Regions from separate parts of the Lysinibacillus zambalensis genome, predicted to be linked through region 4. Evidence: riboswitches for the same ligand, from Rfam matches in the RefSeq annotation. Region 4 holds a riboswitch; each other region holds the start of a gene.

Evidence for each region. A riboswitch is a leader RNA that binds a small molecule or an ion and turns the genes downstream of it on or off. The one in region 4 is predicted to bind lysine.
Region 1: linked by a shared signal. The riboswitch ahead of ABNX05_RS21760 (amino acid permease) and the one ahead of ABNX05_RS02270 (cysteine hydrolase family protein) in region 4 are both predicted to bind lysine.
Region 2: linked by a shared signal. The riboswitch ahead of ABNX05_RS00240 (transporter substrate-binding domain-containing protein) and the one ahead of ABNX05_RS02270 (cysteine hydrolase family protein) in region 4 are both predicted to bind lysine.
Region 3: linked by a shared signal. The riboswitch ahead of ABNX05_RS08250 (aspartate kinase) and the one ahead of ABNX05_RS02270 (cysteine hydrolase family protein) in region 4 are both predicted to bind lysine.

Annotation. Positions count from the first base shown of each region.
Region 1 covers NZ_JBEGDG010000023.1:60,617-68,820, reverse strand. Annotated here, with positions in the region: gene ABNX05_RS21770 (nitric oxide synthase oxygenase) at 1-922, shown strand, start outside; gene ABNX05_RS21765 (CynX/NimT family MFS transporter) at 1,002-2,234, opposite strand; lysine riboswitch at 2,383-2,559, shown strand; gene ABNX05_RS21760 (amino acid permease) at 2,641-4,101, shown strand; gene ABNX05_RS21755 (serine hydrolase domain-containing protein) at 4,505-5,431, shown strand; gene ABNX05_RS21750 (response regulator transcription factor) at 5,493-6,185, shown strand; gene ABNX05_RS21745 (sensor histidine kinase) at 6,191-7,126, shown strand; gene ABNX05_RS21740 (ABC transporter ATP-binding protein) at 7,264-8,187, shown strand.
Region 2 covers NZ_JBEGDG010000001.1:43,434-51,637, forward strand. Annotated here, with positions in the region: gene ABNX05_RS00230 (2-oxoglutarate dehydrogenase E1 component) at 1-2,356, shown strand, start outside; gene odhB (2-oxoglutarate dehydrogenase complex dihydrolipoyllysine-residue succinyltransferase) at 2,451-3,686, shown strand; lysine riboswitch at 4,254-4,438, shown strand; gene ABNX05_RS00240 (transporter substrate-binding domain-containing protein) at 4,556-5,422, shown strand; gene ABNX05_RS00245 (amino acid ABC transporter permease) at 5,603-6,328, shown strand; gene ABNX05_RS00250 (amino acid ABC transporter ATP-binding protein) at 6,340-7,071, shown strand; gene ABNX05_RS00255 (hypothetical protein) at 7,259-7,516, shown strand; gene ABNX05_RS00260 (DUF3221 domain-containing protein) at 7,700-7,951, shown strand.
Region 3 covers NZ_JBEGDG010000004.1:236,468-244,671, reverse strand. Annotated here, with positions in the region: gene ABNX05_RS08265 (succinate dehydrogenase cytochrome b558 subunit) at 28-642, opposite strand; gene ABNX05_RS08260 (YslB family protein) at 915-1,349, shown strand; gene ABNX05_RS08255 (methyl-accepting chemotaxis protein) at 1,400-2,659, opposite strand; gene ABNX05_RS08250 (aspartate kinase) at 2,785-4,011, opposite strand; lysine riboswitch at 4,228-4,406, opposite strand; gene uvrC (excinuclease ABC subunit UvrC) at 5,034-6,830, opposite strand; gene trxA (thioredoxin) at 7,322-7,633, opposite strand; gene ABNX05_RS08235 (amino acid permease) at 7,767-8,204, opposite strand, start outside.
Region 4 covers NZ_JBEGDG010000001.1:462,059-470,262, reverse strand. Annotated here, with positions in the region: gene ABNX05_RS02290 (zinc-dependent alcohol dehydrogenase) at 1-453, shown strand, start outside; gene ABNX05_RS02285 (phosphotriesterase family protein) at 496-1,437, shown strand; gene ABNX05_RS02280 (IclR family transcriptional regulator) at 1,668-2,441, shown strand; gene ABNX05_RS02275 (hypothetical protein) at 3,153-3,449, shown strand; lysine riboswitch at 4,077-4,261, shown strand; gene ABNX05_RS02270 (cysteine hydrolase family protein) at 4,390-5,106, shown strand; gene ABNX05_RS02265 (APC family permease) at 5,120-6,463, shown strand; gene ABNX05_RS02260 (GNAT family N-acetyltransferase) at 7,231-7,707, opposite strand; gene ABNX05_RS02255 (GNAT family N-acetyltransferase) at 7,856-8,204, shown strand, end outside.

The DNA of each region.
Region 1 (8,204 bases), on a different contig from region 4:
AGAACTAATCTTTGGTGCACGAGTGGCGTGGCGTAATAGTAATAAATGTATTGGTCGATTGTTTTGGCAATCGCTGCATGTTGTTGATGCCCGTGATCTTTCACATGAAGAGGATATCTTCAACGCTTTGCTTAAACATATTCAATACGCAACAAATGATGGGAAAATTCGCCCGACAATAACGATTTTTGCACCAGGGCGAGTTCGTATATGGAATCATCAGCTAATTCGCTATGCTGGCTATGAAACGGAATCTGGAATCGTTGGTGATCTGCATTCCGTTGCGTTTACAAAAGTATGTGAATCACTTGGCTGGCAGGGTGAGAGAACAGCATTTGATGTGCTTCCGCTTGTCGTACAGGTGGATGATAGAGAGCCACAAGTGTTTATAATCCCTGACGAATATGTACTAGAGGTACCGATTCGCCACCCAGAATCTTCTCAAGTAGAAAAGCTAGGATTAAAATGGTATGCAGTGCCGATTATTTCGAGCATGCGCTTCCAAATGGCAGGTATCGACTTTGAGGCAGCTCCATTCAATGGTTGGTATATGGGTACAGAAATTGGGGCACGTAATTTAGCAGATCATGATCGCTATAATATGCTACCCGCTATAGCAGAAATTTTTAACCTTGATACAACTAAACAGGCTTCTCTATGGCGTGACCGAGCATTAGTTGAGCTGAATATGGCCGTTCTACATTCTTTTAAAGAAGATGGTGTGAGCATTGTAGATCATCATACAGCTGCACAACAATTTAAATTGTTTGAGGAAGCAGAAGCAGCAGCAAATCGCGAAGTTACAGGCAATTGGACATGGTTGATTCCACCTCTTTCACCTGCTACAACCCATATTTATCACAAGCCTTATGTTAATGTTTACAATACACCGAACTATTTTTATCAGAAACCACCTTATTAATAGAGAAAGGCAGCTCACGTTAACTTTATTTCAGCAAGTGTCCAAACACTCGCTGAAATAAGATTATGAGCTACCTTTTTTAATTTACATATTCATTTTTAGAAGCTCTAAATGAACATAAGAAGAGTATGAATGCTACGACAACAAATAACCAACCAGTGATATCCCAGCCACCAAATATATCATGTAAATAACCAAATAAAATTGGACCGATTGCGGCTAATAAATATCCTAATGATTGTGCAAAACCTGATAAATCAGCTGCCTCAAAAGCGGTACGGGTACGTAATGTAAAGAACATCATCGCTAATGAGAATGAAGCTCCTCCGGCTAAGCCTAGTAGTACCATCCAAAGTATAGCGAGGTTCGTCCATTCCATTACTAGTCCGATAAAGCCAATTAAGTAAAATGCCGTAAACATGAATACGAGAGGTCGTTGAGATGTCATTTTACTAGCAATAATAGGCACAGCTAAGGCCATTGGGACTTGTGAAAATTGCATGATGGAAAACATCCATCCTGCACGATCTGCAGCTAATCCTTGTGCTATATATATTTCAGGAATCCAAGCAGCGGTTGTATAGAATAATAACGACTGAAATCCCATAGCTCCCGCTACTGCCCAAGTAACAGGTGATTTCCATAAAGGTGTACGTTCTTTCGTAGTTTTAACATTAGGCTCCGGCTTATTAAATTTCAACTGTGGAATCCAAATTAAAATGGTTAACGCCACAAGAACAAGTGCGACTGCCAGAGCACCTTGCCAGCCAATGGATGAATGGGCAACAGGATAGCTAACGCCAGCGCCAAGCCCAGCTGTCAAATTCATCGACATTGTGAAAAATGCCATAAGCAAACCTACGTGATAAGGAAACTTCAATTTAAGTAATCCTGGAATAAGTACGTTACCGAATGAAATGGCTATACCAATTAGCGCAGTGCCAAATACGAGCAAACTAGTTGTGCCGAGGGAGCGTAGTACAATCCCTAATGCCAAAAGAATAGTCGATAAAAATAATGTTAGTTCTAGCCCGATTTTACGTGCGACAATTGGTACAAAAGGTGAGATAATTGCAAAAGCTAGCAATGGGATTGTTGTTAGAAAACCCGCTAATGCATAGGATATGCCGAGGTCTTCTCGGATAAAGGAAATAATAGGTCCAACAACTGTTAGTGGCATCCGTAATGTCGAGGCAATACAAATTACGCCGATCACTAGTAATAAGGTTGTACCTTTCCAGTTAATTTTCCTGCTAGGATAAGTATCGTTATGTTCACGAGTAGTCAAATAAATCCCCCCTGTTAGAACAATTATGATTGAACCACTATACCACTTTATCACAATAATAAAAATAGTTGAAAATTCACAAAATATAGAATGTTACTCGGGTTGTTGAAATGCCATATGTCATATGTTAGAATAATATTCATCATAAATTTAATAATATGCCTCATGTTTATATTGAGGTAGAGGTCGCGGTATTTAAGAGTATGCTAATGGAAATGACAAGCATTTAAGATATTAGTTGAAAGGAAATACTGCCGAAGTGTGAGGGGACTTGAAAACCTCATGCTGGGGCTGTCTCCGAAAGGAACAGAACTGTCACGTTTGGACAACGTGTTGAGCTATCATTTTGAAAGAACAGAGGATTCTTAGCCATCACTGCCGTTCATGTGATGGCATTTTTTTCGCCTCTTAAAAGGAAGGAAGCTAAATTGTGAGTGAAATAAAAGTCAATCAGCTCGGCCATAAAGCGCCAAAGTTGAAAAAAGAATTAAAAAGCCGTCACATTACAATGATTTCATTAGGCGGTACAATCGGTACAGGATTGTTTTTAGCTAGTGGTGGTGCCATTGCACAGGCAGGCCCTGGCGGTGCGCTTCTTGCTTATGCATTAATCGGTATTATGGTTTATTTTTTAATGACGAGCTTAGGCGAAATGGCAGCCTATATGCCATCATCGGGCTCATTTAGTACGTATGCTACAAAATTTGTGGATCCAGCTTTAGGTTTTGCACTTGGTTGGAACTATTGGTACAACTGGGCAATTACAATTGCGGCAGAAATTTCAGCTGTATCATTGATTATGAAATATTGGTTCCCAGATAGCTCTTCAGCACTTTGGACTGTTTTATTTATTGCTGTCGTTTTATCGTTCAATCTATTATCGGTAAAAAGCTATGGTGAAAGTGAATATTGGTTTGCCATGATAAAGGTTGTAACTGTAATCATTTTTATTATCATCAGTTTCTTAATGATATTTGGTATTTTAGGAGGAAATGCTCCGGTAGGCTTTACGAATTTCTTTATTAGTGATGGACCATTCCACGGTGGTTTCCTTGCTACATTTGGTATTTTCTTAGCTGCGGGATTCTCGTTCCAAGGAACAGAATTACTTGGAATAACAGCGGGTGAAACAGATGATCCTGGTAAAAATATTCCGAAAGCTGTTAAGTCCGTTTTCTGGCGAATTCTTTTATTCTATATTTTAGCGATCGGTGCAATTGGTTTGTTAATTCCGTTTACAGACGCACGTTTGCTATCTGAAGATATCGCTGTTTCACCGTTTACACTGGTGTTCGACCGTTTAGGAATTGCCTTTGCCGCATCATTGATGAATGCTATTATTCTAACGGCAATGCTGTCAGCAGGGAATTCAGGGCTGTACGCATCTTCTCGTATGCTTTGGCAATTAGCGGTAGATGGACATGCACCTAAATTTTTCGCTAAACTAAGCCGTCGAGGTATTCCAATTTACGCATTACTGGCGACTTTAGCTGTAGGCTCTCTAGCATTTTTAGCTTCATTCTTTGGTGATGGTGTGGTCTACATGTGGCTTCTAAATGCCTCTGGGATGTCAGGCTTCATTGCTTGGCTAGGAATTGCATTTAGCCATTATCGTTTCCGTCGAGCGTTCGACGTACAGGGCTTAGATCCGAAATTGTTACCGTATAAAGCGAAATTATTCCCATTCGGTCCGCTATTTGCCTTTACGGTTTGTATGATTGTTGTTATTGGACAAAACTACAATGCCTTTATGGGTGGTTCAGTAGATTGGTACGGAGTCCTTGTCTCGTATATCGGTATTCCACTGTTCTTACTGTTATGGCTTGGCTATAAAATTAAGCATAAAACAAAAATGCTTCCACTTGAGCAATGTGATTTAAAAGTAGATTAATAAATAATAAACTGTCCTGTGAGCCATAGAAAATGGCTTGCAGGGCAGTTTTTTTTAGTTAAAAAATGAATTGGCAAGCTCAAACATACAATCTTGTCAGAGAAAAATTAAATCCTTTAAGCCCAAAACCCCCCATCCCCATAATAGTAATCATTGATCCGTTTTTTTATTTTAGGATCTTCAGATAAAATTACTGGAGAAAATAAAAGTGGACTTTAGCTTTTCAGACCGTCCCTCCATTTTTGGTGCCCAACCTTAATATGGTAAACTGTTTTAGAATGAATAACCACCAAATTTTGGTTATGGCATTTGTTGAAACGTATATCGTTTATCTTCATTCAGTAGAAATAGCTGTACGTAAAAGCATAATAGGTGAGAACAAATAATCACAGGAGGGGGAAAGATGATAGACTATCCATTTTTACAAAACAGATTGAAAAAAGAAAAGATAAATACCTTTTTAATTAATAGTCACGGTAAAACGATATTTCGATACTATAAAAACAAGAAACAACAACAGAAACTTCATAAAATTAATTCTTGTACAAAGGGTATTCTTTCAATTCTATTTGGCATTGCAATAGATCGTAAATATTTGGCATCTGTTCATATACCTGTCCATTCTTTTTTTCCTGAACTATTCGAACGACAAGATGACAAACGTAAAATGGATATGACAATATATCACCTTTTAACAATGACAGAAGGATTAGATTTCCCGGAATTCGGAGAATGGAATTGTTTTGCTCCTATGGTATTTCATTCTGATATAGTAAAATTTATAATAAATCGTCCGATGGTACATCCAGTGGGTACGCATATGAATTATAACTCGGGTTGCTCCCATATACTATCTGCTATATTGCAGCAAGTTACGAGTATGAAAACAAAAGAATTTGCCAATCGTTATTTATTTCAACCATTAGGTATTCAAGAATATCAGTGGTACGAGGATAAGAAGAAAATTAGTAAAGGGGCAGATGGTCTTTTATTAAAGGCAGAAGATATGATGAAAGTGGGGCTCTTAGTTTTAAAGAAAGGCGTATATAACGAGAAAAGGATAGTTTCGGAGGATTGGATTAATCATTCGATAAAGCCGAATTTAATGACTTATGAAAAAATCGGTTATTACGGGATGCATTGGTGGGTAAATAAACAGAATGAAACTAAAGCTTTTTCGGAAGATAATCACTATTTTTTTGCATTAGGCTTTGGGGGGCAATATATTTTTATTTGGCCAAAGGAAGAACTAGTTATTACTATCACAGGTGATTTGTATGAAACTAGTTTATTACCGCTTCAATTAATAAAGGATCACATCTTGAGATAATCGTTATGATGATGAGCCAATAAAATGAAATTTTTACATTTTAGAATAGAGGTGCATGGAAGTGCAAAAGCGCATTTTACTAGTAGAAGATGATGAAGCCATTCGTGAAATGGTAGAAAGCTATTTAACGATGGAGGGATTCCTTGTCACCTCTGCAGTAAATGGAGAAGAAGCAGTACAAAATTGTTTAAACAATCTCTTTGATTTAGTAATCTTGGATATTATGATACCGAAGCTTAATGGATTAGAAGTTTTAAAGATTATACGAGAGCAAGCATCACTTCCAATTATCATCATGTCAGCGAAGGATAGTGATGTTGATAAAGCATTAGGGTTAGGATTAGGGGCAGATGATTATATTGCCAAGCCGTTTTCGATGCTGGAGTTTTCGGCACGTGTCAAAGCCGCAATTAGAAGAGCTACAAAATACTCCGGTCAAGTAGAGGATAAGGCAGATATAGTAGAGATAGACAACTTATCGATAGACCTTGTTAATTTTTCGGTTGAGAAGAATGGACAAAATGTAAAGCTCACGTCAAAGGAATTTGCTATTTTAACGTTATTCGTGACAAATCGTAATCGAGTTTTTACGAAGCAGCAAATTTATCAATTGATTTGGAATGATGCTTACTATGGAGATGAAAATATTATTAATGTACATATAAGAAGATTACGAGAAAAAATTGAAGACGATCCGTCCAAACCAAAGTATATTAAAACGCTTTGGGGGATCGGCTACAAATTTGAAGGGTAAACAGCATGATTATATGTCTATTGCTAATTATTGTATTACTCGTAGGAATTATTATTTTTCAGATGAAGGCAAAGAAACAACAAGATGATGAGATTCAATACATGCATAAAAAGCTGCAAACAATCATTGATGAACAATCGAACGAAAAGATTTTAGTATCGACAGGTAATCAAGAATTACAGCAGCTACTAATCGCGATGAATGCATTGTTAGACCACAACCAAAAAGTGCAAGCAACACATCTGAAAATGGAAGAGTCTATGAAAAAAATGTTGGCCAATATTTCGCATGATCTTAAAACACCTTTAACTGTTGTGCTAGGTTATACGGAAATGCTGCAGCTACAGCCATCACTTAGTGACGAGGAGCGGCAGCGCTTGCTCACTGGCGTTCATTCGAAAACATTGGACGTATTAAAAATAATCCATACATTTTTTGATTTGGCAAAATTGGAGGCTGGAGATACAGATTACCCAATGACGAAAATTAACGTAAGTGAAATTTGCCGGAAAAACATTTTATCATTTTACGATATGGTCATGTCATTGGGGTTAGAGATTGATATAACAATACCGGAGATATCTGTATATGCACTTGGTAATGAGGAAGCATTAGATAGAGTTTTGAATAATTTATTGTCAAATGCGATTGCCTATGGGGCGGCAGGGAACATCCTTGGACTCACAGTAAGAACTGATGATACGAATATTTGTATTGATGTATGGGATCATGGTAAAGGGATTGACGAATATCATATCGATAATGTTTTTGAAAGAATGTATACGCTTGAGGATTCTAGAAATAAATCCTTCCAAGGGAGTGGACTTGGCTTAACGATTACAAAACGTCTTGTAGAATTAATGGATGGCTCCATCCAGCTTTCCAGTATTCCATATGAGAAGACCATTTTTACGATTTCACTAAAACGAATGATGTATTGAACAGCCGTGCTTGTAGAGCATTTAAAATGCTTTACAGGCTTTTCTTCTGCGCTTAAGAAATTTGTAAGAATCCATTAATAAATTAGAGAGTTTCATTTTTTATAATAAGGATAGTTAAATGTAAGGGAGAGATTTACATGACATATATTGTGAAGACAAATCAGCTTACGAAAGTGTTCGAGGGGAAAGAAGTCGTTTCTGCTGTTACTATGCATGTGAAAAAAGGAGAGATCTACGGTTTTTTAGGTCCTAATGGTGCCGGAAAAACAACAGTCATGAAAATGCTGACAAATCTTACGAAGCCAACGAGTGGAGATATTGAAATCTTTGGTGAGAAATTAAATGACCGCTCATACGAAGTGCTGAAAAGGATGGGGACGATTATTGAATACCCAATTTTTTATGAAAATTTAACGGCAAAGGAAACTTTAGAATTACATTGCGAATATATGGGCTATTATGACAAGAAAGAAATTGCGCATGTTCTTGATTTAGTAAAACTAACAAACACGGAAAATAAACGTGTAAAAGACTTTTCCCTTGGAATGAAACAACGCTTGGGTATTGCACGTGCAATTATTACGAAGCCGGAACTACTTATTTTAGATGAACCGATTAATGGGCTAGATCCAGTCGGTATTAAAGAGCTTCGAGAGTTATTCAAGATGCTTTGTAAAGAGTATGGCATTACCATTATGATTTCTAGCCACATTTTGGGTGAAATTGAACAGTTGGCAGATACAGTTGGAGTTATTAAGGATGGGAGATTAATGAAGGAAGTATCTATGGACGCTGTCAATCGTAGTCAGTCAAATTATATAGAATTGATTGTTAATGATGGGAAAAAGGCTGCCTTTATTTTAGAAAGTAAATTAAATATTACTAATTTCAAACTAGTGGATGACAATTGTATTCGAATTTATGAATTGACGGCTTCGCAAAAGGTGCTATCTAAAACATTGATTGAGCATGATCTTGAAATTGAGGGCATTAGCAAAAAAACAAGCTCATTAGAGGATTATTTCTTGAAGTTAATCAATGGAGGTGTCACTAGTGCTTAATTTAATGCATTTAGAAA
Region 2 (8,204 bases), 420 kb from region 4:
ATATAATCACGTAGTAGCAACAGAAGAACGTGATTGGATTCAAGCACAAATTGAAACAGGTTCATTTAAACAACCATTAGCTTCTAATGAGAAAAAAGCTTTATTAGACCGTTTAACTCGTGTTGAAAACTTCGAGAAGTTTATTCATAAAACTTTTGTAGGTCAAAAGCGTTTCTCTGGTGAAGGTTTAGATACTCAAATCGTCCTATTCGATGAAATTTTGAAAACAGCTGAAACAAATAGTGTTGAAAATGTACGTATTGGTATGGCCCACCGTGGTCGTTTAAATGTGTTAACACACATTTTAAATAAACCATACGACATGATGTTCTCTGATTTTGCACATGTTTCTAATGAATTATTTATGCCAAAAGACGGTAACCTTGAAATTACTAAAGGCTGGACTGGTGATGTAAAATACCACATGGGTGCTTCTTACAACCGTGAATCTGGTATGAATGTTAAACTTGCTTACAACCCTTCTCACTTAGAAGTAGGAAATCCGGTTGTATTAGGTACTGCACGTGCTGCACAAGATGACACTTCTAAACCAGGGCAAGCTATTCATAACCGCACAAAAGGATTAGGAATTCTTGTGCATGGTGATGCTGCGTTCCCAGGTCAAGGGATCGTAACAGAAGTATTAAACTTTGCAAAAACTGAAGGATTCACTACTGGTGGTACAATCCACATCATTGCTAACAACATGATTGGATTTACAACTGAATTACATGACTCTCGTTCATCTGTTTACTCTTCTGACCCTGCAAAAGGTTACGAAGTACCGGTTGTGCATGTAAATGCAGATAGCCCTGAATCTGTAGTTCTAGTTGGTCGTTTCGCAGCTAGCTACCGTCAAAAATTCGGTAAAGATATTATCGTTGACCTTATGGGTTACCGCCGTCATGGTCACAATGAAACGGATGACCCAACTGTAACAAACCCTGAAACGTATAAATTAGTTTCTAAACATGAACCAGTTCGTGCTTTATACGGTGCTCAATTAACAGCTGAAGGTGTAGTTTCTGCTGATGAAGTAGCTGCATTAGATAAAGCTATTTATGCAGAAATGCAAGCGGCTTATGATCATGTAAAAGAAATGGCAGATAAAGATGAACATAAACATTTAGAAATGCCAGAAGAATTAAAAGTAGAATTCCCACAAATTGATACAGCAGTTGGTGCGGAACGTCTAGGAAAAATTAATGAAGAGCTTTTAGTGTTTGAAGAAAACTTTGAACCACAGAAAAAACTTGGCAAAATTTTAGAAAAACGCCGTGATGCATTTGCTTCTGCAAAAATCGACTGGGGTCATGCAGAAACTTTAGCTTATGCAACAATTATTCAAGATGGCACACCAGTACGTTTTACAGGTCAAGATGCTCAACGTGGTACGTTCTCTCAACGTCACTTAGTGTTACATGACAAAAACAATGGTAATTTATTTACGCCACTTCACCATATTTCAGGTGCAAATGCATCATTTACAGTACACAACTCTCCACTTACAGAAGCTGGGGTAGTGGGCTTTGAATATGGTTACAATTTAGAAAACGACCATGTATTATCAGTATGGGAAGCTCAATTTGGTGACTTTGCTAACATGGCACAAGTTATGTTCGATAACTTTATTTCAGGTGCACGTGCTAAATGGGGTCAAAAATCTGGTTTAGTAATCCTGTTACCACATGGTTATGAAGGTCAAGGTCCAGAACACTCTTCAAGCCGTATGGAACGTTACTTACAAATGTCAGCTGAAAATAACTGGTTCGTAGCAAACTGTTCAAACGCAGGTAACTACTACCACTTATTACGTCGTCAAGCAGCATTATTAGGTACAGAAGGCGTTCGTCCACTTGTGGTTGTATCACCTAAGTACTTACTTCGTCACCCATTAGCTGCAGCAAATGCTGATCAATTAGCAAATGGTTCATTCCAAGAAGTAATTGAACAACCAGGCCTAGGTTCAAAACCAGAAGCTGTAGAACGCATTGTTTTAGGTTCAGGTAAAGTCATGATCGACATCGCAGACCGTATTAAAGACGGTGAAGGATTCGATCACCTACACATTGCTCGTGTAGAACAACTTTACCCATTCCCAAAAGAGCAAGTTGCTGGTATTATTGCTAAGTATCCTAATGTAAAAGAAATCGTTTGGGTACAAGAAGAGCCTAAAAACCAAGGTTCTTGGAATTATGCATTAGAAACATTACACGACCTTTCAGAAGGTAAAAAGCTACGTTATGTAGGCCGTCCTGCAATGAGCTCAACTTCTGAAGGTGATGCAGATTCTCATAAAGCAGCTCAAGCCGCACTTGTAGAAGAAGCAGTTGCTGAGCCTGTAAAGGTTAAATAATCACATATTAAATATTTTTGAGAGCCGGGCTACTTGCTTAGGCAGTAGCCCATTGATGTGCACCAATGCACGTTAATTAAAGGAGGAAATGAAAGTGGCTGAAATTAAAGTCCCTGAATTAGCAGAATCGATTACAGAAGGTAGTATCGCACAGTGGGTAAAAAAAGTGGGCGATCGCGTTGAAAAGGGTGAATTCATCGTTGAACTTGAAACAGACAAAGTAAACGCTGAAATCATTTCTGAAGAAGCAGGAGTTTTAACTCAAATTTTAGCTGAAGAAGGCGATACTGTACTTGTAGGTCAAGTAATCGCAGTTGTAGAAGCTGGCGAAGGTGCAGCACCTGCTCCAGTTGCAGCAGCTCCAGTTGAGGCAGCTCCAGCAGCACCACAAGCAGCACCTGCTCCAGTCGCAGCAGCTCCAGTTGTAGTAGAAACTTCTGGTGAGCGTGTAATCGCGTCTCCAGCAGCACGTAAACTTGCTCGTGAAAAAGGTATTGACCTTGCTGCTGTATCTCCAGTAGATCCACAAGGCCGCGTACGTGTACAAGACGTTGCAGCTCATGGTACAGCTCCAGTTGCAGCACCACAAGCAGCTCCAGCAGCACCTAAAGCAGTAGCAGCTGTTGATGATTCACGTGTGACAATTGAAAAAATGAGCCGTCGTCGCCAAACAATTGCAAAACGCTTACTTGAAGTAAAACAATCTACAGCAATGTTAACAACATTCAACGAAGTAGATATGACAAACGTTATGGCTTTACGTTCTCGTAAAAAAGACCAATTCTTCGAGTCAACTGGCTCTAAACTTGGTTTCATGTCATTCTTCACAAAAGCTGTAGTTGCAGCACTTAAAAAATACCCATATGTGAATGCACAAATCGTTGGTGATGAAATTCACTTAAACAACTTCTTCGATATCGGTGTAGCTGTATCAACAGAAGAAGGATTAGTAGTACCAGTTGTACGTGACGCTGACCGCAAAAACTTTGCAGAAATTGAAGATTCAATTGCAGATCTAGCGAAAAAAGCACGCGACAAAAAATTAGGTTTAGGTGATCTTCAAGGTGGCTCATTCACAATTACAAATGGTGGAGTATTCGGTTCATTAATGTCTACACCTATCATGAATGGTACACAAGCTGGTATCCTTGGTATGCATACTATCAAAAAACGTCCAGTTGAAGTGAATGGTGAAGTTGAAATTCGCCCAATGATGTACTTAGCACTTTCTTACGACCACCGTATTATCGATGGTAAAGATTCTGTAGGCTTCCTTAAAACTGTTAAAGAACTACTTGAAAACCCAGAAGATTTATTATTAAATTCTTAATTCCTGAGTTTCTTAAAACCTTGCGAACTTTGTTTCGCAAGGTTTTTTTCTTGTGTGGAAAATTTGAGGAAGAGAAGGTTAAAGTAATCGGAGCGACGGAATGAGGATCCAGAATGACGGATAAAAGGGCTGAAGTGACGGAAAGGAAGTAGAGCGACGGAAAGAAGAGCCGAAACGACGGAAAGAAAAGCCGGACCGACGGAAAGAAAACAAAGCGACGGAAAGTAGAACCGAAGCGACGGATAAAGCAATCGATACGACGGAAAGAGGAGCCGGACCGAGACCGATGGATAAGAATCGAATCAATGGGCAGGTTATCCCACCGCTTTCGAAAGCTTCACCAAGTTGCATATAGTATAAAGGCTATTATTTTTACTGATTAACAATTTCTTTTGAATTAATAGAAAGTATGTTAAGTATTAATTATTTGCGGATTTTCTTTAAAAAGGATAAAAAACCCTAATATTGTAATTAGTCAGAAAAGTAATGAAATTATCTTGACGAATAAGCTAGTTTTATAGTAGTATCTTAATAATCAATTAAATATTCAAACCTCACGTTTTTATATTGTGAGGTAGAGGCGCGGTATTTATTAGTTCATTGTTGAGTACAAGCAAGCGAAGACGCAATGAAGAAGGAACTATCGCCGAAGTGTAAAAGGAGCTCGTACTTTTATGCTGGGCCTGCAGTGAATAAGTGCAGGACTGTCCTAGTGAATTTTTCCAGGTTTACTAGGTTGTGCTATCTCGGAATGATGGAATTATAGTGAGGATTTGGGCAACTGTTGAAAAAGTAAGACCTAAGTTCAGAGCTTAGGCTTTTTTAGTACAGTTGTCTTATTTTTTTACAGAAAAAAGGGGGAGTTTTACATGAAAAGAAATTGGTTAGTAGTAATGTTGACCGTAGTGACTGCAATTTTGCTAGCTGCATGTGGTACAAGTGACAAGAAGGAGCCGTCGTCATCTAGTAATGAGGGGGGCAATACGAACAACGAGGAAGCTGGCGGCGAATTCCGTATCGGAATGGAAGCAAGTTATGCTCCGTTTAACTGGACGCAGCAAGGTGATGCAAATGATGCAGTAAAAATTGCCGATAATGCAGAATATGCAGGCGGTTATGATGTACAAATGGCGAAAAAAATAGCTGAAGGCTTAGGAAAAGAATTGGTTATCGTAAAATTGGAATGGGATGGTTTAGTACCAGCTCTACAATCAAATAAAATCGATGCTATTATTGCAGGTATGTCACCTACTGAGGAACGTAAGCAAACGATCGACTTCACAGAAAACTACTATACGTCTGATTTTGTAATGGTAATTAAAAAAGGTAGTAAATATGAAAAAGCAACATCTATCCAAGATTTCTCTGGTGCAAAAATTACATCACAGTTAAATACATCTAACTACACTGTTATTGATCAAATCAAAGATGTAAAAAAACAAACAGCAATGGATAGCTTCCCAGCAATGCGAGTTGCATTAGAAGCTGGAAAAATTGATGGCTATGTAGCAGAACGTCCAGAAGGTATTTCCGCTGCTGCTGCAAACGATAAATTAACATATGTAAAATTTGAAGAAGGCTTCGATACAGACATTTCAAATACATCGATCGCAGTTGGTTTACGTAAAGGTGATGCAAACCTTGAGAAGATAAATGAAATCTTAAAAGGTATTTCTGAAGATGATCGCCAAAAAATTATGGAAGAAGCCATTCACCAACAACCAGCAGCACAATAATATAATTGCGCGGGCTAGCTACTAGTCCGTGCAATATCATTATATTAGAATCTTACTAAATTATAATAATGTCTTAGCTAATTGTTTCATAAGATAAAAGAAACAGGGGCCCAATGAAAATAGTAGATAGCTAAGACGATTGTAACGAAAAAGCAACACGACGTTGTTAGGAGGAACATCATGAGTCTTGAATGGATTATTTCTATTGTTGAGAACAACTGGCAAATGTTTTTACGAGGTGCGTATTATACATTACTTATTTCGATTATTAGTACAATTATTGGTGCACTTATCGGATTTTTCATTGGAATTATGCATACCATCAAAGTTCGTAAAAAGGGAGTAAAATTTTATAGCTTAAAATTCATTAATTTTATACTAACTTGCTATGTCGAATTCTTCCGTGGTACACCAATGATTGTACAAGCAATGGTTGTATATTTCGGCTTAGATATAGCTTTTGGTATTAATATGCACTTTATTACAGCAGGTATTGTAGTTGTTTCACTAAATACAGGCGCTTATATGGCAGAAATCGTACGAGGTGGAATTGTTTCCATTGATCAAGGGCAGTACGAGGCTGCATCGGCTATTGGTATGAATCATGTTCAAATCATGCTACATGTTGTATTACCACAAGTTGCCCGAAATATATTGCCGGCAACGGGTAACCAATTAATTATGAATATTAAAGATACAGCAGTTTTAAACGTTATTGGAGTTACGGAATTATTCTTCCAAACAAAGTCGATTGCAGGTAATAACTTCCGCTATTTTGAATCCTTCTTCGTAGCATGTGTTCTTTATTTCATCATGACATTCACAGCATCAAGAATTTTACTGTATATAGAAAAACGGCTGGATGGATCAGATGCCTACCAAAAAGAACAGAAAGAAGCAGTATAGGGGGCTAATAAATGACAGTTATTAAAATAGAGCATTTAAGTAAATCATTTGGGCGTAACGAAGTGTTAAAGGATGTAAATTTCCAAGTAGAAAAGGGCGAGGTTGTCTGCTTAATCGGTTCTTCAGGTTCAGGTAAATCAACATTACTACGCTGCATTAATTTACTGGAAACACCAAGTGGAGGTCAAATTATTTATAAAGGTGAAAATATTTTAGATGAAAAACATAATATCCAGGAATACCGTACACATTTAGGCATGGTATTTCAGCAATTTAACTTATTCAATAACCATAATGTGCTAAAAAATTGCACAGTTGGTCAAATGAAAGTATTAAAACGATCGAAGGTAGAAGCCGATGAAATTGCACTAAAATATTTACAAATCGTTGGTATGGATCAATACGTAAATGCGAAGCCTCGGCAGCTATCTGGCGGTCAAAAGCAGCGTGTAGCGATTGCGCGAGCATTGTCAATGAGCCCAGAAGTAATGCTGTTTGATGAACCGACATCAGCTCTTGATCCAGAAATGGTAGGGGAAGTATTAAAGGTAATGCGTCAGCTAGCGGATTCGGGAAATACGATGTTAATCGTTACACATGAAATGGAATTTGCCAAAGAAGTAGCCGATCGCGTTGTCTTTATGGATAAAGGTGTTATTGTAGAGGAAGGCCCACCAGCACAGGTTTTAGTAAACCCTCAGCATGAACGGACAAAAGCGTTTTTAAAACGGACATTAAAATAATAAAAAAAATAAGTACAAACGAATTTTATTAATAGTCAATATATAATGTGTAACAATGAAGCTGAACTAAATTTGTTCAGCTTTTATTTGTGATTAAGATATAATCTGGGCCACTCCGATTAACGATCACTCTAGGAACTTTCTTCCACTGGTAGCGTCAATTTTATTCAGTTAAGGAGATAGTATTTTGAAAAAATTATGGATTCTATTTACCGTAACTAGTGTTCTATTACTTGGATGTTCGCAAGAAAAAAGCTATAACGTATGGGTTGATTCATCAACACAAAGTCAAGAAATGGTTGATTCATCAACACAAAGTCAAGAAATGATTGATTCAGCGATAGAAAGGCTTACTGATGCCGAGGTTGATTTCATTATTGATGAAAATGGTAGTGTTTTAGTAAATGAAAAAGATATGAATAAGGTTTTAATGTGCTGTACTTAAGCTTATGGGAGTATTCTTCAAGAGGGATAATGCTTTTTTTATATAATTATTTTCACTTTATTGAAACGAAAACCACGAAATTCAGTCTGATTTTTTAAGGAGTGATGATAATGAAAAAATTTAGCTTAATTTTATCTCTCATATTTTTATCAATCGGGTTATTAGGCTGTCAAAAAAGTGGTAATGAAGAAGTCAAACGAGGACATAACAAATAAACCTATAATCATAGGCGAAATTGTTCGAATTGAAGGTGGAAGATTTTTAGTGGAAGACAAAACTGAAAAATTATCTGATGATAGACCATATGCGATATGGTTTTCAACTGATGAAATTGAATCTTTAAAAGAAGGACAAAATGTTTCTGTTTGGACAAATGCAATTGAGGAAAGTTATCCCGAACAAGCAGATGCGAAAAAAATTGAGATTAATGAGTAATATGAGAGATTAAACAAGTAAGGAAACTTCCATGAAAAAATTTTTTATTGTAACTTAAACTTTCAAGTCTCTAAACAGAATATCAAAGTAAAATGGCATGAGCGACTGATGAGCCTGTTCTCTTTTAGCCTTTCGAGCTGAAGTCCGTAATACTTCTTATAATAATTGAATGACTTTTAAAAATAAAAACGTACACTACTAAAATTGAATTTTGTAATGTACATTTTATTTTTTTACAATAGTATAGGATCCT
Region 3 (8,204 bases), on a different contig from region 4:
ATGTATTCTATAGTAGCTTCTATTACATTAAACGAAAGCTAAAATAGCAGCTACACCAACTACACTTAGAATTACGAAAATAATGTTTGTTACATAAGTAGCAACCTTTTGAGACTGAGGAGATTGTGTAATACCCCAGCTTACTAGGAATGCCCATAAACCGTTAGATAGGTGGAAAGTTGCTGATATAATACCAACAATGTAGAATCCAAGCATGAATGGATTCGATACGATATCTGCTATCATATTGTATTCAACTTCTGAACCTAACGCTTTTTGGATACGTGTTTGGAAAATATGCCATGCAATGAAAATCACTAAGAATACACCAGTGAAACGTTGTAATGAGAACATCCAGTTACGGTATGTGCTGAAACGCCCTGTGTTTGGTGAAGCTGTGAATGCAATGAATACACCATAGAATGCGTGGAACAGTAATGGGATATAAATAACTACCCATTCAATTACTAACAGAAGATTGTGTGGAATTAAATCCATCTTACCTATTGCATTATTGTAAGCTTGTTCACCACCAACAGCAGTGAAGTTCATTGACAAGTGGAACATCAGAAACAGACCTACTGGAATCACACCAAGTAGAGAATGTAAACGACGCCATAAAAACTCTCGATCTTTCGACAAGACTGTTACCCCCCTTAGTACTTAAAATATCACATCAAAAGAAGTCATCATTTTGTAACTGATACTTCATTGACTGTGTATTTCATCATGGTACAATATTATGACATGTTTATTGTACTCTCAAGAGCTACGAGCGTCAAGGCAACTAAGAGTTTTTCGTATTCCTTATTAAAGAAACAATCTAGTACATGATGCGTCGTTTTTTCTCGAAAAACCTATCTTTACTTTATCAGTGTCGAATTATAAGAAAATTCTAAGAAAGAAGGATTTAAATGTTAAACACTTCATCACCTACAATCTCAGCTTTTGGCTATGAGATAATTCGCGATTATATTTTATCTTCCATTCTTGGTAAACATGAAGGTGATGTTCTTTACTGGGCAGGAAAAGACCTAGCTCGGAAGTTCCCATGTAAAAGTCAAGATGAACTTATCGCATTTTTCGCAGATGCCTGCTGGGGTAATTTAGAGCTTGTCAAGGAATCGAAGGATGGACGTACATTCCAGTTGACAAATGATTCAGAACTGTTACAAATCGGTCTTCGTAGCTTTAGACTCGAAGCAGGATTTATAGCTGAACAAATCCAGCAAGCAAAAGGTTACTTAACTGAATGCTATGATGAAAAACGTGAAAAGCAACAGAATGTTACATTTACAGTTAAATGGGACGTCAAGGAACGAATCATGAACACCGTTCCTTCAGAATAAAACGAAAAGGATTGTCATTCCAAATTTATGGATGACAATCCTTTTAATATTTATAGGTGGGCATGTCTTTCTTTTAAAAGTACATCTATTAACGAAATAAACGCTTCCAAAATATTTAGTGAGTATTGAATCATTTCCTCTAAGTTTTTGATTGACAGTTCATTCACTAATTTTTGTGCAGCCATATGTACTAATTCATGAGGTTGTTCTATATGAAGATATTCTGGCAAATTCCGATATTCCTCAAAATGGCCATAATACCATTCCCCAAACTTACATTCATGATGCGTTTTTATAATTTCTTTTAGGCCAGCCTTTTGTAAAGCATTTCTTAAAAAGCTTGCATGATCCATTAACCTTGCTGCCAATTGGCTAACTACCGTTTGCTCTTTAGGCTTACGGATTGTAGGAGCAATAGCTTTTAACATTTCAGATACTTGATTTTGTATTATATCCGAGAAGTCACTAGTATGAGATAATTCCGTCGTTGTTTCCGCTAAACGTCCTACAGCTATTACATTTTCTTCTGATGCGACTGTCATTTGATCAATGCCATGTGCTGCTTCTTCAATATTTTTACTTGTTACAGTCAAATTAGTAATATTGCTCTTCATGATACTTAAAAAGTCAGTTAAATAATGTTCGACTTCTTTAATATTTGTTATTGTATTATGTAATTTCTTATCAATGACTGATCGAATCTTCGTCATTTCTTGCAATGAACCTTTCGAGCTGTTAGCTAACTTCCCTACCTCCATCGCAACAACATTAAATCCTTTTCCATGTTCACCAGCACGTGCAGCTTCTATAGAGGCATTTAAGGATAGTAGTTGTGTTTGATCAGCAATCCCAGTCACACCTTTACCGATATCATCCATTTTAGTTATTTCATTATACAACTGCTCTGTTGAATGAGCTCCTTTAGACAACAACTCCTGAACCAGTTCACCTTTTGTAATGGACGCTTCCATTTCCTCTACAAGGAGTAATGAATGCTGTTTTATTTCTTGAATGTTTGCATTAACATTTTGCTCAACTGCAAGTATCTCTTCTGTATTTGACGACATTTCTTCACTCATTGCTGAAATATCCCCTACACTTGTTGAGACATTTTGAACCTTTAGCGCCGTTTGAAAATTAATTAACTCCATATGCGCTAGTACAAAGTCTAAAATCGCATTTTTCACATCAATACTGTCATGCTCAAGTTCTAATTCCAAAATTCGCTTTTTTAATATTTGTATTTCTAAATCGTTGTGTTGCTCAACGCTTTCATCCACTGGCTTTTGAAATAAACCGAATAACACCATATTAACTCCCACCTTCCCTTTGGAAAAACATGTCACATTTTATTATATAACAACTAAATTGGATAAAGTATGAAATTAATGTAAACAAAAATAGATGTGCCATTTAATGACACACCCTATTCATATTATATGTAAAGCGCTTGTTCTAAATTAAATTCGTCATGTAATGCAGTTGCTGCACGAATCATTTCGTCCTGAGGAACAACGACAGACACTTTTATTTCAGATGTACTTACCATTTTCACAGGGATATCTTCACGACGTAATCGATCAAACATACGGGCTGCCACTCCTGGGTTAGATGCCATTCCTGAGCCAATAATAGAGACTTTCGCTAAACCGATTTCAAAATCAGCAAAACTAAACCCTAGTGATACTTTACTATCTTCTAGGACACGTAATGCATCAGCGAACTCCTCTTTTAAAATAGTAAATGATACAGTCGGCTTTAAGCCATCAATTATTGCTTGTACGATTATATCAACGTTTATGCGATTTTCTGCAAGTATTGTGAACATATCTGCTAGCGAAGCATTAGAATAAGCATCATACCCTACCGTTAGGCGAATTACGTCTGACTCATAGGCAACACCACGTACAATTAAATTTTTCTCCATTTCAACTTCCTCCTTCAATAAAGTACCTTCTGTATCTTTTTCGCTTGACCGAATGATAACTGGGATTTGAAACTTCTTTGCTATTTCTACAGCCCGTGGGTGTAAAATTTGTGATCCTAAGTTTGATAGCTCTAGCATTTCATCATATGAAATTTCTTTTACCTTTTGTGCCCCAGCAATCTGACTTGGATCAGCTGTATAGACTCCATCCACATTCGTATAAATATCTACGCGCTCTGCCTCTAATGCTGCAGCAATAGCTAAAGCCGTCGTCTCCGCACCACCTTTACCAAGCGTCGTAATATTCCGTGAATTGCCGATCCCCTGTTCCCCTGCAACGACGACGATTTTCCCCTGAGTTAAATACTCTTCTATTCGAATAGCTTCTATCACATCAATTCGTGCATTGCCATACACCACATCGGTTTGAATACCTGCCTGCCAGCCTGTTAATGACACTGCATCATAACCTTCTTCCTGCAAAGCAATTGCCACTAATGCACTTGATAGTTGTGAGCTTGTTGACAATAGTGCGTCTAGTTCACGTTTAGACGCATTGTCTGATAGATTACAAGCCATCTTTGCTAATTCTTTAGACGTCCCTCTCATTGCTGTAGTGACAACGACAATATCAAAACCACTTTCCTTTTCTGCAATTACCTTTTTTGCAACATCTTGAATGTGTTCAGTTGATGCTAATGCAGCACCACCAAATTTCATCACAATTCTCTCCATTCTTTTCATTCTCCTTCGTATTTAATCATTTCGCTGATTATAAAGTAGCTAAAATTTTGCAGCTTTCACAAAAAACATCGCAAAAGCAAATAACATCCTTCAACTCTTAGGTAAGAGTAACAGCCTTGAAAAAATGTTGTTTCGAGAAATCTAAAAAGGCAGCTCTCACATAACGTGAAAGCCGCCTATAACATGTACAATAAAAGTAACTTGCGCATGTGTGATAGCTCTCCGAAACGTTTAGAATCGACAGTCTTACATCTCTTAAATGTAAAACCAGCACAGCATCGGAAACAACGATGCTCCACTTCGGCAAGTTCCCCTTTCATACATTTTCACTGGACTTGTTCGTCCTCGTATGTACTACTCTTGAACCTTGCACCTCTATCATCACTAAATAGTGATTGTATTTAATTGAATCTTAGCGAAGAAATTTCCAATTTAATAAGTAGAAACTACTTATAACTAAGATGCTGTGTATGACATTGCTATATTGAATAGCTATGTATATACAAACCTTAGCATACGTCTAATCCTTTGACAATGTCTCTTGATTAAAATCAATTTCACCTTGGCGTAATTGCCGCTGCCGCTTTGCTTTCGCGCAGAAAACATTTGTCGCTGTCGCTTTGCTTTCGCGCAGAAAACATTTGCCGCTGTCGCTTTGCTTTCGCTACAGATGAACAATGCGTCCAAAATCGGCTTTGTGCTTAGGTCTGCAGATATTTATTGTACGAAAGCGCAGTGCTAACGTAGCGACAGCGACACGAGGGCCGACACGAAATCGGTCATTTCGATAATACCACAGGACGTGGCGTTTTTACCGATGCAAGTCAGTTAGCCGTTATCACATGGATGCGATGGTTTTAGGCTAACATCCCCTCAGAACTCCTTTCCGATTCCATGACATCCGTCGGAGGCTCTATTTTCGTTCAGCAAATGTCTTTTGTACCAAAAGCGTAGCGACAGGTACAGGTGTTTGGACACCCACCGAAAAGGAATTCCATTTACACTCATCTCACTTACCCTTCAGAGGTAGTATTTTCTGCAGAATGAAAATAAGTATGGATATTGCTAGCTAGACTAGCCGGCATCCCAGCTTCCTGTAATGCTTGCACACTTGCCTCACGAATTTTTTTGACAGAGCCAAAATGCTTAAGTAATTGCTGTTTTCGCTTTGGACCAACTCCCTCTATTTGATCGAGGACAGATTGTATAGCATGCTTCTCGTGCTGCTGTCGTAAGAAAGTAATAGCAAAGCGGTGTACTTCGTCTTGAATTCGTTGCAGTAAATAGAAGCCATCACTTGTGCGCTTTAATGCAATTACTTCAGGTGGATCACCAAATAGAAGCTGAGACGTATTATGCTTGTCATCTTTTGCTAATCCGGCAATTGGAATGACAAGGCCGAGCTCATCCTCTAATACTTCCCGTGCGACTTCCATTTGCCCCTTCCCGCCATCAATTAGTACTAAATCTGGTAAAGGTAGACCTTCTTTTAATACTCGTGTGTAACGACGACGGATCACTTCCCGCATTGCCCCGTAATCATCGTGCTTGGCAGCTGTACGTGTTTTGTATTTTCGATACTCCTTCTTTGCAGGTTTTCCATCGATAAATACAACCATTGCAGATACAGCATCTGTTCCATGCATATGACTATTATCGAAAGCTTCGATCCGTAAAGGCACAGAAATGCCCATAGCTTCACCGAGCGCCTCACATGCTCCTATTGTGCGTTCTTCCTGACGTTCAATAAGCTGGAACTTCGCTGCTACAGCAATTTCAGCATTTTTAATCGCTAAATCAACAAGCTCTTTTTTTTGCCCACGTTTTGGTGTTAGTACCTTTACTTCTAATAATTCCGTTAAAATATCCGCATCAATAGATTGGGGGATAAAAATTTCTTTAGGCTTAATATGCTCTAGCTTGTCATAAAAGCGCCCAACGAATGTTAAAAATTCCTCTTCTGCATCTTGATAAATCGGAAATATCGAGACATCACGCTCAATGAGCTTTCCTTGACGGACAAAGAAAACTTGCACACACATCCAGCCCTTCTCGACTGCATAACCAAATACATCACGGTTTGTTGTATCACTTGATACAATTTTTTGCTTTTGCATGACTGTATCAATATGTGCAATTTGATCGCGAAATTCCTTTGCACGTTCAAACTCTAAATTTCCTGCGGCCGCTAGCATCTTTACCTCTAACTCTTTTTTAACTTCTTCAACCCCACCATTTAAAAATTTTGTCATATCTTCAATCATATCGTTGTAAGTGTCAACATCAATCTCTTTCACACAAGGAGCTAGACATTGCCCCATGTGATAATACAAACAAACCTTTGAAGGAAGTTGTACACATTTTCGAAGAGGATATAAACGATCTAGCAGCTTTTTCGTCTCACTTGCTGCATACGCATTTGGGTATGGACCAAAATATTTTGCCTTATCCTTTTTCACTTTTCGTGTTGTAATAAGTCGTGGATGTTTTTCATTTGTAATTTTTAAATACGGATACGTTTTATCATCCGTCAACATAACATTGTATTTCGGGTCATGTAGTTTTATAAGATTAAGCTCTAAAATTAATGCTTCGATATTGGAGGATGTTACAATGTACTCAAAATCTTCTATTTCGCTTACAAGTCTCTGTGTTTTCCCTTCATGCGTACCAGTAAAATACGAGCGAACTCGATTTTTCAACACTTTTGCTTTCCCGACATAAATAATAGTACCTTGTCGATCTTTCATCAAATAGCAGCCAGGCTGATCTGGTAAAATTTCAAGCTTTCGTTTAATTAAATCATTCATCGCCTACCTGCCCCCCCTTTTTATAGAGCTTTGCATACCACATTGCCCTATCCATAGCTCTCTTTTTATTATATAACGAAAAAAAGCCAAGCACATCTATTGATGGCTCGACTCTTTTTTTCTTACAGAATCAATTATGCCTCGGCATAATTGCGGCCGGAATCGGCTTTGTGCTTAGGCCTGCACGAGGGCCGACACGATGTCGGTCATTTCGGTAATGCCACAGGACGTGGCGTTCTTACCGATGCAGGTCAGTTAGCCGTTATCGCCTGGATGCGATGATTTTAGGCAAACATCCCCTATTCCGATTCTGTGACATCCACCGGAGGCTTTAGGTCAACACGAAGTTGGTCACTCAGTCGTTGCCACAGGACGTGGCGTTCTTAGACTGGGTTCCTCAATTTCAGCGGGTGTTTGGACACCCCTGAAAAGAAGCTAAAATTCGCATTCATCTCACCAACTGTAGAGGTGAGAGACTTCGCTGAAAGAAGTTAAGCATGTTTTGCGATAAATGCTTCTAACGCTTCTTTTGGTTGGAAACCAACAGTTTTGTCTACTAATTCACCGTCTTTGAAAAGTAGTAAAGATGGGATAGACATAATTTGATATTGCGCTGCAGTACCTTGGTTGTTATCTACATCTACTTTTACAATTTTAGCCGCACTACCTGCAGCATCCATTTCTTCAAGAACTGGTCCAATCATTTTACAAGGTCCGCACCAAGCAGCCCAAAAGTCTACTAGTACTAACCCTTCTTTAATATCATCTTGGAAAGTTGCATCTGTTGCATGTACAATTGCCATTTGAAATCCTCCTTAAACTTACTATGTTTGTAGTATAGCATGGATAAATTCTCTTGAGCGAACAATCTGCCTAGTATGCATAATTTATGAAAATTCAGGTCGATTAAGGCATTAAGTTCATTTTTAGTGTTTCCTAATTTTCTTGAAAACGACCTTTAAAGACATAGGTTAACGTAATAAAGAGATAAATAGCTAAAGTAATACCTGTTACGATAATAGATGTTGTAAAAATAATACCAATTAGGATTGCACTTAACGCAATAATAGCTATCCAAGTTGTGTAAGGGAACCATTTTACTGCATAAGTACTTGTTTTTTCTGACTGTTTTTTACGCGATTTCAGATGTGCAATCGCAATAATTAGCCAAATAAATAACACGGTATATCCAAGTGAACCCATTAGGAAATCAAAAGTTCTGCTTCCCGCAAATAAAGAAAATATTACAGCTATATATAAAGCGAAGGTACACATTAATATGGCATATACCGGAACTTTTCGTTTTGATAAATATGCAAAGATTTTAGGAACACGCCCGTCTACAGCTTGTGTATACAGAACTCGTGATGAACC
Region 4 (8,204 bases):
GCTAAAAATGCAGGAGCTTTTGTTACTGTTTTAGGCTTAAGAAGAGATCGTTCTGTTCGTTTAAGCGCCATTGAAAAGTTTGATATTGCAGTTGAAATCGTAGAGGATCCTTTAGAAAAAAGAAATGATGCGGATATTGTTTTCGAATGTTCGGGTTCTTCATTGGCTGCGCAACAAGGAATTTCACGACTTAAAAAAGGTGGTTCATTTGTTGTAGTTGCTTTATATGAACAGGACGTTACATTACCGTTAAATGTGATGGTGAGAGGTGAAATCAACCTATTACCGAGCTATGGCTATTATAGTAATGACTTTGAAAAAGCATTTAATTTATTAGCTTCTTATAAGGAGCAATTTGCAGCAATCGTCGCTGTATATCCTTTATTGAATGGTGCTCTAGCATTTGAGGATGCTAGAAAACAAAGGGTGCTTAAATCTATGATAGAGATGTAAAAAATAAAGTAGATTACGTATCATGAAAAGGGGTAATGGTATATGGTATCTATAAATACAGTTACAGGAAAGCTAAATATTAATGATTTAGGTTGTACACTAGTACATGAACATTTATTATTACGATCGGAAGTAGTGACGTTTCAGTTCCCACATTTATATGATGAAGATGTAATTTATAAAAAAGCTGTAGAAGGTGCGAAAGCTGTAAAATCACAAGGAGTAAAAACAATTTGTGATCCAACTGTTGTAGGGATGGGAAGAGATGTGCGATTTTTAGAGCGTGTCGCAAATGAAACAGATATGCAAATAGTAACAGCCACAGGTATTTATTCATTTACAGATATTCCTTACTATTTCCAAAATAGAGAAATAGATCATATGGCAGAAGCATTCATTCATGATATTGAAAAGGGCATTCAAAATACAAATATAAAAGCGGGGTTCCTTAAATGTTCTGCAGATGCACCAGGTCTTACACCAGATCTTGAAAAGGTATTTCGTGCTGTAGCACGTGCTCAAAAAAGTACAGGTGTGCCTATTATGACACATTCTCATCCTGAAACCGAAAATGGCTTGAATCAACTAGCTATATTTGAGGAAGAGGGTGTGAATTTAAAATCTGTTATGATTGGTCACACAGGTGATAGCACAGACTTGAATTATATTCATAAGATTTTAGATCAAGGTGCTTATATAGGAATGGATCGTTTTGGACAAGGACCTCTTCCAGCTACAAAAAGAAATGAAGTGTTATTGCAATTATTGAAAGAAGGCTTAGAAAAGCGCATATTCTTATCACAAGACTATTGCTGTAATATTGATTGGTATACGCAAGAATCAATCGATGAAATAATTCCAGGTTGGTCTATTCGTTTCCTAATAGATGAGATCCTTCCACAGTTGCAAAAAGAAGGGGTAACAGATCAACAAATTCATACGATGATGCATGAAAATGTTCAAAATTGGTTTATTGGAATTTAATCAATCAGTTTGGTTATAATTGAATAAATAGGATTGTCTATAATAAAGGATCAAGTTCGCCAATTTCAACGGTGGCTTGATTCTTTATTTTTATGGTAGCATATAAGGATTAGCAAAATGTGGATGTTTCTACACATAATCTTACTATAATAAGCCATGCTATAATCTTCAAGTAGGCTTTAAAGGTAATTTACATATAGGTTAATGGAATATTAAAAGAAGGTGTTTGGATGAATAATACAAGTAAAAGCTCGTTAGTGGCTGAACGTACGTTGAATGCTCTGATGCTATTTGCGAGTGAAAGATCTTTAGCTGTGTCGGATGTGGCAAAAGGGTTAGATATTAGCTTGACTTCGGCGTATAGATTAGTTGAAGCGCTAAATAATACAGGTTTTATTAAACGAGAAGAATCGAAAAAATATAGATTGAATCCACCGAATATTCTTAAATTGTATAATATGGTAGAGCAAGATCTTCGTATAATTGCAAAGCCATATATGCAAAAGTTAGCCAAGGAATTTCAAGAATCAGTGTATTTAAGTGTGATGTATAGTGACCAAATGACTTATTCATTTGTTGAGAAGGAAGAAAGCCCAATTACTTTGAAATGGGCTGAAAAGCTAGGTTATGTATATAAACTACCGACGGGAACAGCTGGGAAAACCCATCTTGCGTATTTTATAAAACAGCTGAATCTACAAGAGCGAGCAAAAACTTTAGCAGAATTAGAGCTGGATGCGCATACAAAAAATAGCATTACAACAATAGAAGGACTTGAAAAATCGTTAGAAGAAATTTGTGAAAAAGGATACTGCTATACGAATAGTGAGCATGTACAAGGAGCTATTGGTATATCGGTTCCGATTATTAATGCTTCAAATGATGCGACAGTAGCGGTATTAAGTGTATTTATGGCAGAAACAAATTTTAAAGAGAATCAATTAGAATATTATTTAAAAAAATTAAAAAGTAATGCGCAAAGTATTGGTAATTCAATTTTATAATAACTCAAAGAATTATACGGGTACTCTGATTACACTTTTTAATTAGTTTAGCGATAGTTTGGACATAGTTCTATTAAAGGGAAGATTAGCTTCTTTGTATTTATACCATATAGTGTTTGAAGAAGGTGATGATAAATATGTACATCCACAAATCTCTTTAAATAATGGGTTAAGTAAAAATACAGTAGTATGATTTCATTCCAATGGTGGTCGATTGTTTCCTGAACTGACAAACCTCACTAGTCCTAATTCTTAAAGATTGTCAATCGATTAAATCGTAGGGCCAAACGCTCCCTTTCCTTGAAAAATTACTGCTAGCGATTGATTCGACAAAGATTACGGTAGGTAGAACAATGCGTGTTGAAAAAAATTAATTAGGAGTGAAGTAAAGGTTGCGAAAGAAAAGGATTCACTGATTGAAAGCGGTAAAGTTTTTGCATACTCTTGCATATTTAAAAATGCAAAAGAATCCTGTGAAAGATTCTATAGAGACAAGCTAATCATTTTTTCAGATTTGTGGAAGCGTATGAGGGTTCAACTTGCTAGTACAACATTTAATCTTTATGTAAGTGAAAACCTTTATTATGATAGTATTGACCGAGGTTCTTCCAGTAGTAGAATTCGTCCTTTTTCGTTACATAAAGGATTGAAGATATTTTCGAAGAAATTATATGATGAAAAATTTGTTGAAATTTTCTATGGAGGCGTACTATGAAGACGGAAATGATTATAACCGTAATTATAATTTTAGGAATTGTAATTTTAATAGACAAAATATACAAAAAAATTAATTTGGAAAATTATTCTCCTGTTTGGGAGTATTTTTCTAAAGCAATTCTCTATGGGTTTATTGCTAGCATTACATTATTCTATGGAAAGGAATCACTAAGAGATGTTAATCCACTAGAATGGGCCATCATTGCAGTTTCAGCAATAGAAGGAACAGGTAACTATATTAATTATGTAAAAGAGTCAAAAAGCAGAAAAGAAGAAAAAAGAAAGATTTGAGGTAATCAAGTTTAGATACATAATGAAATAATTCTTCAACTTAATAGAGTCGCTTATCAAAAAGGGATTGCCTAGTGTGGCTGCTGCAACCTTTTATTACTGTTTAATATCATGATGTTTTTAGTAGCGTAGAAGTAAAATTATATGCTCAATAAAACTGAATATAATTTTAGAGGGTGCCTTTCTTATAGCTGGTAATATAAGTAGGGCATTTTTTGTGTATTAATAGACTACTTAAATAGAAGCTTGTTTTTCTGAGAATTTTTTTACTATGTTTAGATAGTTTTTTCTATAGGACAAACATATTTTTTAAAATTGCGTGGGGGGTATCCCTCCCACTTCGAACAATTTTATACTGCGTTAGTCGCCCCCGGGGTCATGAATCCACTATGATTTATGGTAGCCCAAAATATTCCTAAAGGGGTGGATGCCGTTAGGTGAATAATTAAATGCTTATACAATTGTTGATGTATATTGGGAAATAGTTATTGTTTAAAGTGTTTAGATTGTCATTTTTGTGGTTGTGTGCGATAAATCTTATAAAAATATAGTAGATTTTAAAGTTGACATATAAAAAATGTAATAATATAATTATTTCAAATAATTAAATAAGCCTCACTTTTCTGATAGTGAGGTAGAGGCGCGGCAGTTAACAGTACCTAATGGAGTCCGAGAAGATGAAGAAGTTAGATAGAAGGAAGTGTCGCCGAAGTATGTGATGAGTTCTCGCCATCATATACTGGGTCTGTAGCGAATAGTTGCAGGACTGTCTTCGTAAGCATACGTGTTTATGAAGTTGTGCTATCTCTGTTTAGACAAACAGTGGGAATTTTAAATGGTCGATTCATTTTAGAAATGAGTAGGTCATTTTTGTGTTAGACAGATTCTTTTGCACAAAGAGTCTGTTTTTTATTTATCTATATATTTTGGAGGGGATTTTATGGATAATACATCAACATTATACTATGAATTTTTACCGACTGACGGTCAAAAAATAAACGTGAACCCTGATAAAACAGCATTACTAATAGTAGACATGCAACATCAGTTTATTAGCCGAGACGGATTAGACGCGCAGGTTGCAAGAGAAAAGGGCATGTTTGATCAGTGGGAATACTTTTTTGATCGTATCGACAATTTAACGATTCCGAACAATAAAAAGCTTTTAGATTTTTTCCGTACTAATAAATTAGAAGTAACATTTGGTCGCATTGCTTGCCATCATAAAGATGGACGAGATCGTTCTCCTGTACAACGCCGGACAGGATGGAACAATATTTTATTGCCAATCGGTGACCCAGGAGCGGAGATGGTGGATGAATTAAAGCCTCTTGATGACGAAATTGTTGTAAATAAAACGACAGATAGCGTATTAAGTGGTACGAATTATGAATTTTTACTGCGTAATATGGGCATTGAAACAGTAGTTTGTACAGGTGTTGTAACAGATCAATGTGTTGCTTCAACAGTTCGAAGTTTAGCTGACGCAGGATTTGAAGTTATTTTAGTTGAAGATGCATGTGCAGCTGCAACGCAACAGCTTCATGATGCTGAAATTATGATTATGAATCAAATTTATTGCCAAGTGATGAGTACAGATGAAGTAATTGATATAGTAACGGAAGAACTCTCAAAACGCGAACCAATGAATCTATGAGAGGAAATGGACTATGAGTCAAACACCAAATGATCATACACCACAGTTAAAGCGTGTTTTAACATTAAAAGATTTAGTCATTTATGGTATTGCTTTTATGACACCGATTGCGCCAGCTTATATTTATGGCTTTGCAGCAGAGTCTACAGGTGGGATGTTGCCATTAGCCTACTTGATTGCTATGGTTGCAATGATGTTTTCTGCATATAGTTACGGTCGCATGGCTGCTGTTTTTCCAAATGGAGGATCAACTTATACATATACCCAGCGTGCAATCAATCCGCATTTAGGTTTTTTTGCAGGTTGGGCAATGTTTATGGATTATGTTTTAGTGCCACTCATTGTATTCATGGTAGGTGCTTCATATGCGAATGCATTAATACCAACTGTTCCGTATTGGGTATGGGTGTTATTAATTGCAGGTATTATAACTACTGTCAATATTCTAGGTATTGGCATCGCAGCAAAAACAAATCAAATCCTCGTTATGTTTATGGGAATTGTAGTCGTTATTTTTGTGATTTTTTGTGTAAAGACAATTGTCGGTGCGGAAAGTAATACGTCGCTCTTTACTGTTGTACCGTTTTTCAACGATGAAAAATTCGTTATGTCTGCAATTATTTCTGGTGCAGCAATGGCCTGCTTCTCATTTTTAGGGTTCGATTCGATTACAACACTTTCAGAAGAGGCAGTCAATCCAAAAGAGGATATTTGGAAGGCAGCTATTTTAGCTTGTTTAATCGGAGGACTTATTTTTATTGTGCAAGCATATGTAGCTCAGCTCGTATGGCCTGATGTTACAAACTTTAGTTCAGCTGATACGGCTTTATTTGATGTAGCGGAAAAAGCAGGTGGTGCAGTTCTTGCAACTCTTTATACGGTTGCGATTATTGTATCAACAGTGACAGCTGGTTTAACAGGACAAGCAAGTGCATCTCGTTTAATGTTTAGTATGGGGCGTGATGAGGTACTTTCGAAAAAGTTTTTCACACATTTACATCCAAAATATCAAACACCGGTATACAATATTTTATTGATGTGTGTGATTAGTGTTTTAGGAGCGCTGTTTTTATCAGCAAATTTTATAGCAGAATTAATGAACTTTGGAGGCCTAGCAGGATTTATGTTTGTCAATTTGTCAGTGATCGTGTATTACTTCTTCCGTAAAAGAGAAATGAAAATAATTCGATACTTATTAATTCCAGGGCTAGGATTTGGTATTTGTCTCTACTTATTTATTAATTTATCACCGATGACATTGAAGGTAGGCTTTATCTGGCTTGCAATCGGTTTTATCTATGCTTTTATTACAACGAAAGGCTTCAAAAAGAAACCACCAACATTTACGGATTTATAAAATACCGAAAGAGCTTAGGGTGAATTTCTACGATAAGTCAGTTATCTAGTATTGGTAATGTTTATCGATATTAGGTAGCTGATTTATTTTTATACAGGAATATCTTATACGAAAGTAAAATACTCGCAGTATAGAAATATCTTCACTTACTGGTATAGGTGTATAACTTGAATTTTTAGCTTGTTGTTTCCATATGTAGCTAAATAGTACCGAGGTAGCTCAATACATGGCAATTTAAAACTTTAACATATAAATGTAGGTGTGTTATGCATAAAAGTAATAAAATTAAAACTGGCCTTGAGGAATTCCTTATAAATATTCAGAATAATATAGCCAGTACTGTATATCAAAGGATTTGAGGCGGATGAGATAGCTAACAGGTTATCTAAAGATATAATAAAAACATTTGGGTTCGACAAGGGCATTAGCTGAAGTAAAAAACTGTTTGAAGATAAATAAAAAGGCTGGCTCTACTATGGTAGTACCTAGCCAATTACTTAAACCCACCAGCATCCATGTGTTGCCACATACACTCCACACATGTAGAGTGTGTATCGAAAACCTCCCTTAATAATCCCTCACATCCTTCTTCGATGAGTTGTGTTTAGAGGATCAACTCCACAATTCATAAGCAGTTTGCTGCATTATCTCTCTGAGCTTTTGTTAGGTACTCCACAGCATTCAGATAGACGATCAACAAGGAGATATGCTATAAGGGGAGAACAAAAAAATCACCCATGTCATGAAGAGTGATTTTTGAAAATCTATTAAAGGTATAGGTTCATAACAATTTGCTCGCCAATACGTCCCATTCTTCTTTCCCCGTTATCGACAAAGCCAGCTTTTAAATACAAGTTTTGAGCCGGAATATTTTTATGATTAACGACTAAAACGACTTCATTACAATCTTTAAATTTTCTTTTAATAAATTCAGGCAGTGCAAGCATCCCTTTTTTGGCATACCCATTTCCTTGTTGTTTATGGTCAATAGATAATGCAGTAAGCAGCATAGCTTTTGGATTAGTAGAGTACTCTTTTACTCTATCAGTTGCATGCAGGACAAAAAATCCTACAGGAACATGGTCACTCAAAATAACAATCGGATATTGTCCAACCATTTCTATAGAAATCTCTTTTGGAAGGGTAGTAAATTGACTTTGTTCTGCTGGAAGGTCAAAGTCATTCAAACTATCCACAAACTCTTCAGAGAAATGTACTAATTCAATGGTGTTCGTTTTTTGCATAAAATTGCCTCCTTTTTTATTATTCTAATACCAGAACAAGTGTTCGTCAAGAGACTTGGTTTATAAATGCTTTAATTTGATGGTGAAATATAGTAAGCAATACACATATATATTTAAGGAAATGACAAACAAAATGGGGGAATGAAAAATGTTATTACTTACATATAACGTAGAGGAAAACGAGCTAACAATGTTAAAAGAAGTTTATCAATCGGTAGGGTGGATGAAACATGACGAAAGCATAATAAGAAAAGTTTTCAATGCAAGTACACACAAAGTTTTCGCAGTAAAAGATCATCAAATTATTGGATTTGCGAGAGCTCTTTCAGACGGTGTTTTCAATGCCGTAATTTATGATGTTGTCGTACATAGAGATTATCAAGGAAGAGGAATTGCCAGAACTCTTTTAGATGACATCATTCAGCAATTAGGGGATGTTTCTTGTATTCAGTTAATTGCAACAACTGGAAATGAATCTTTTTATGAAAAGGTTGGCT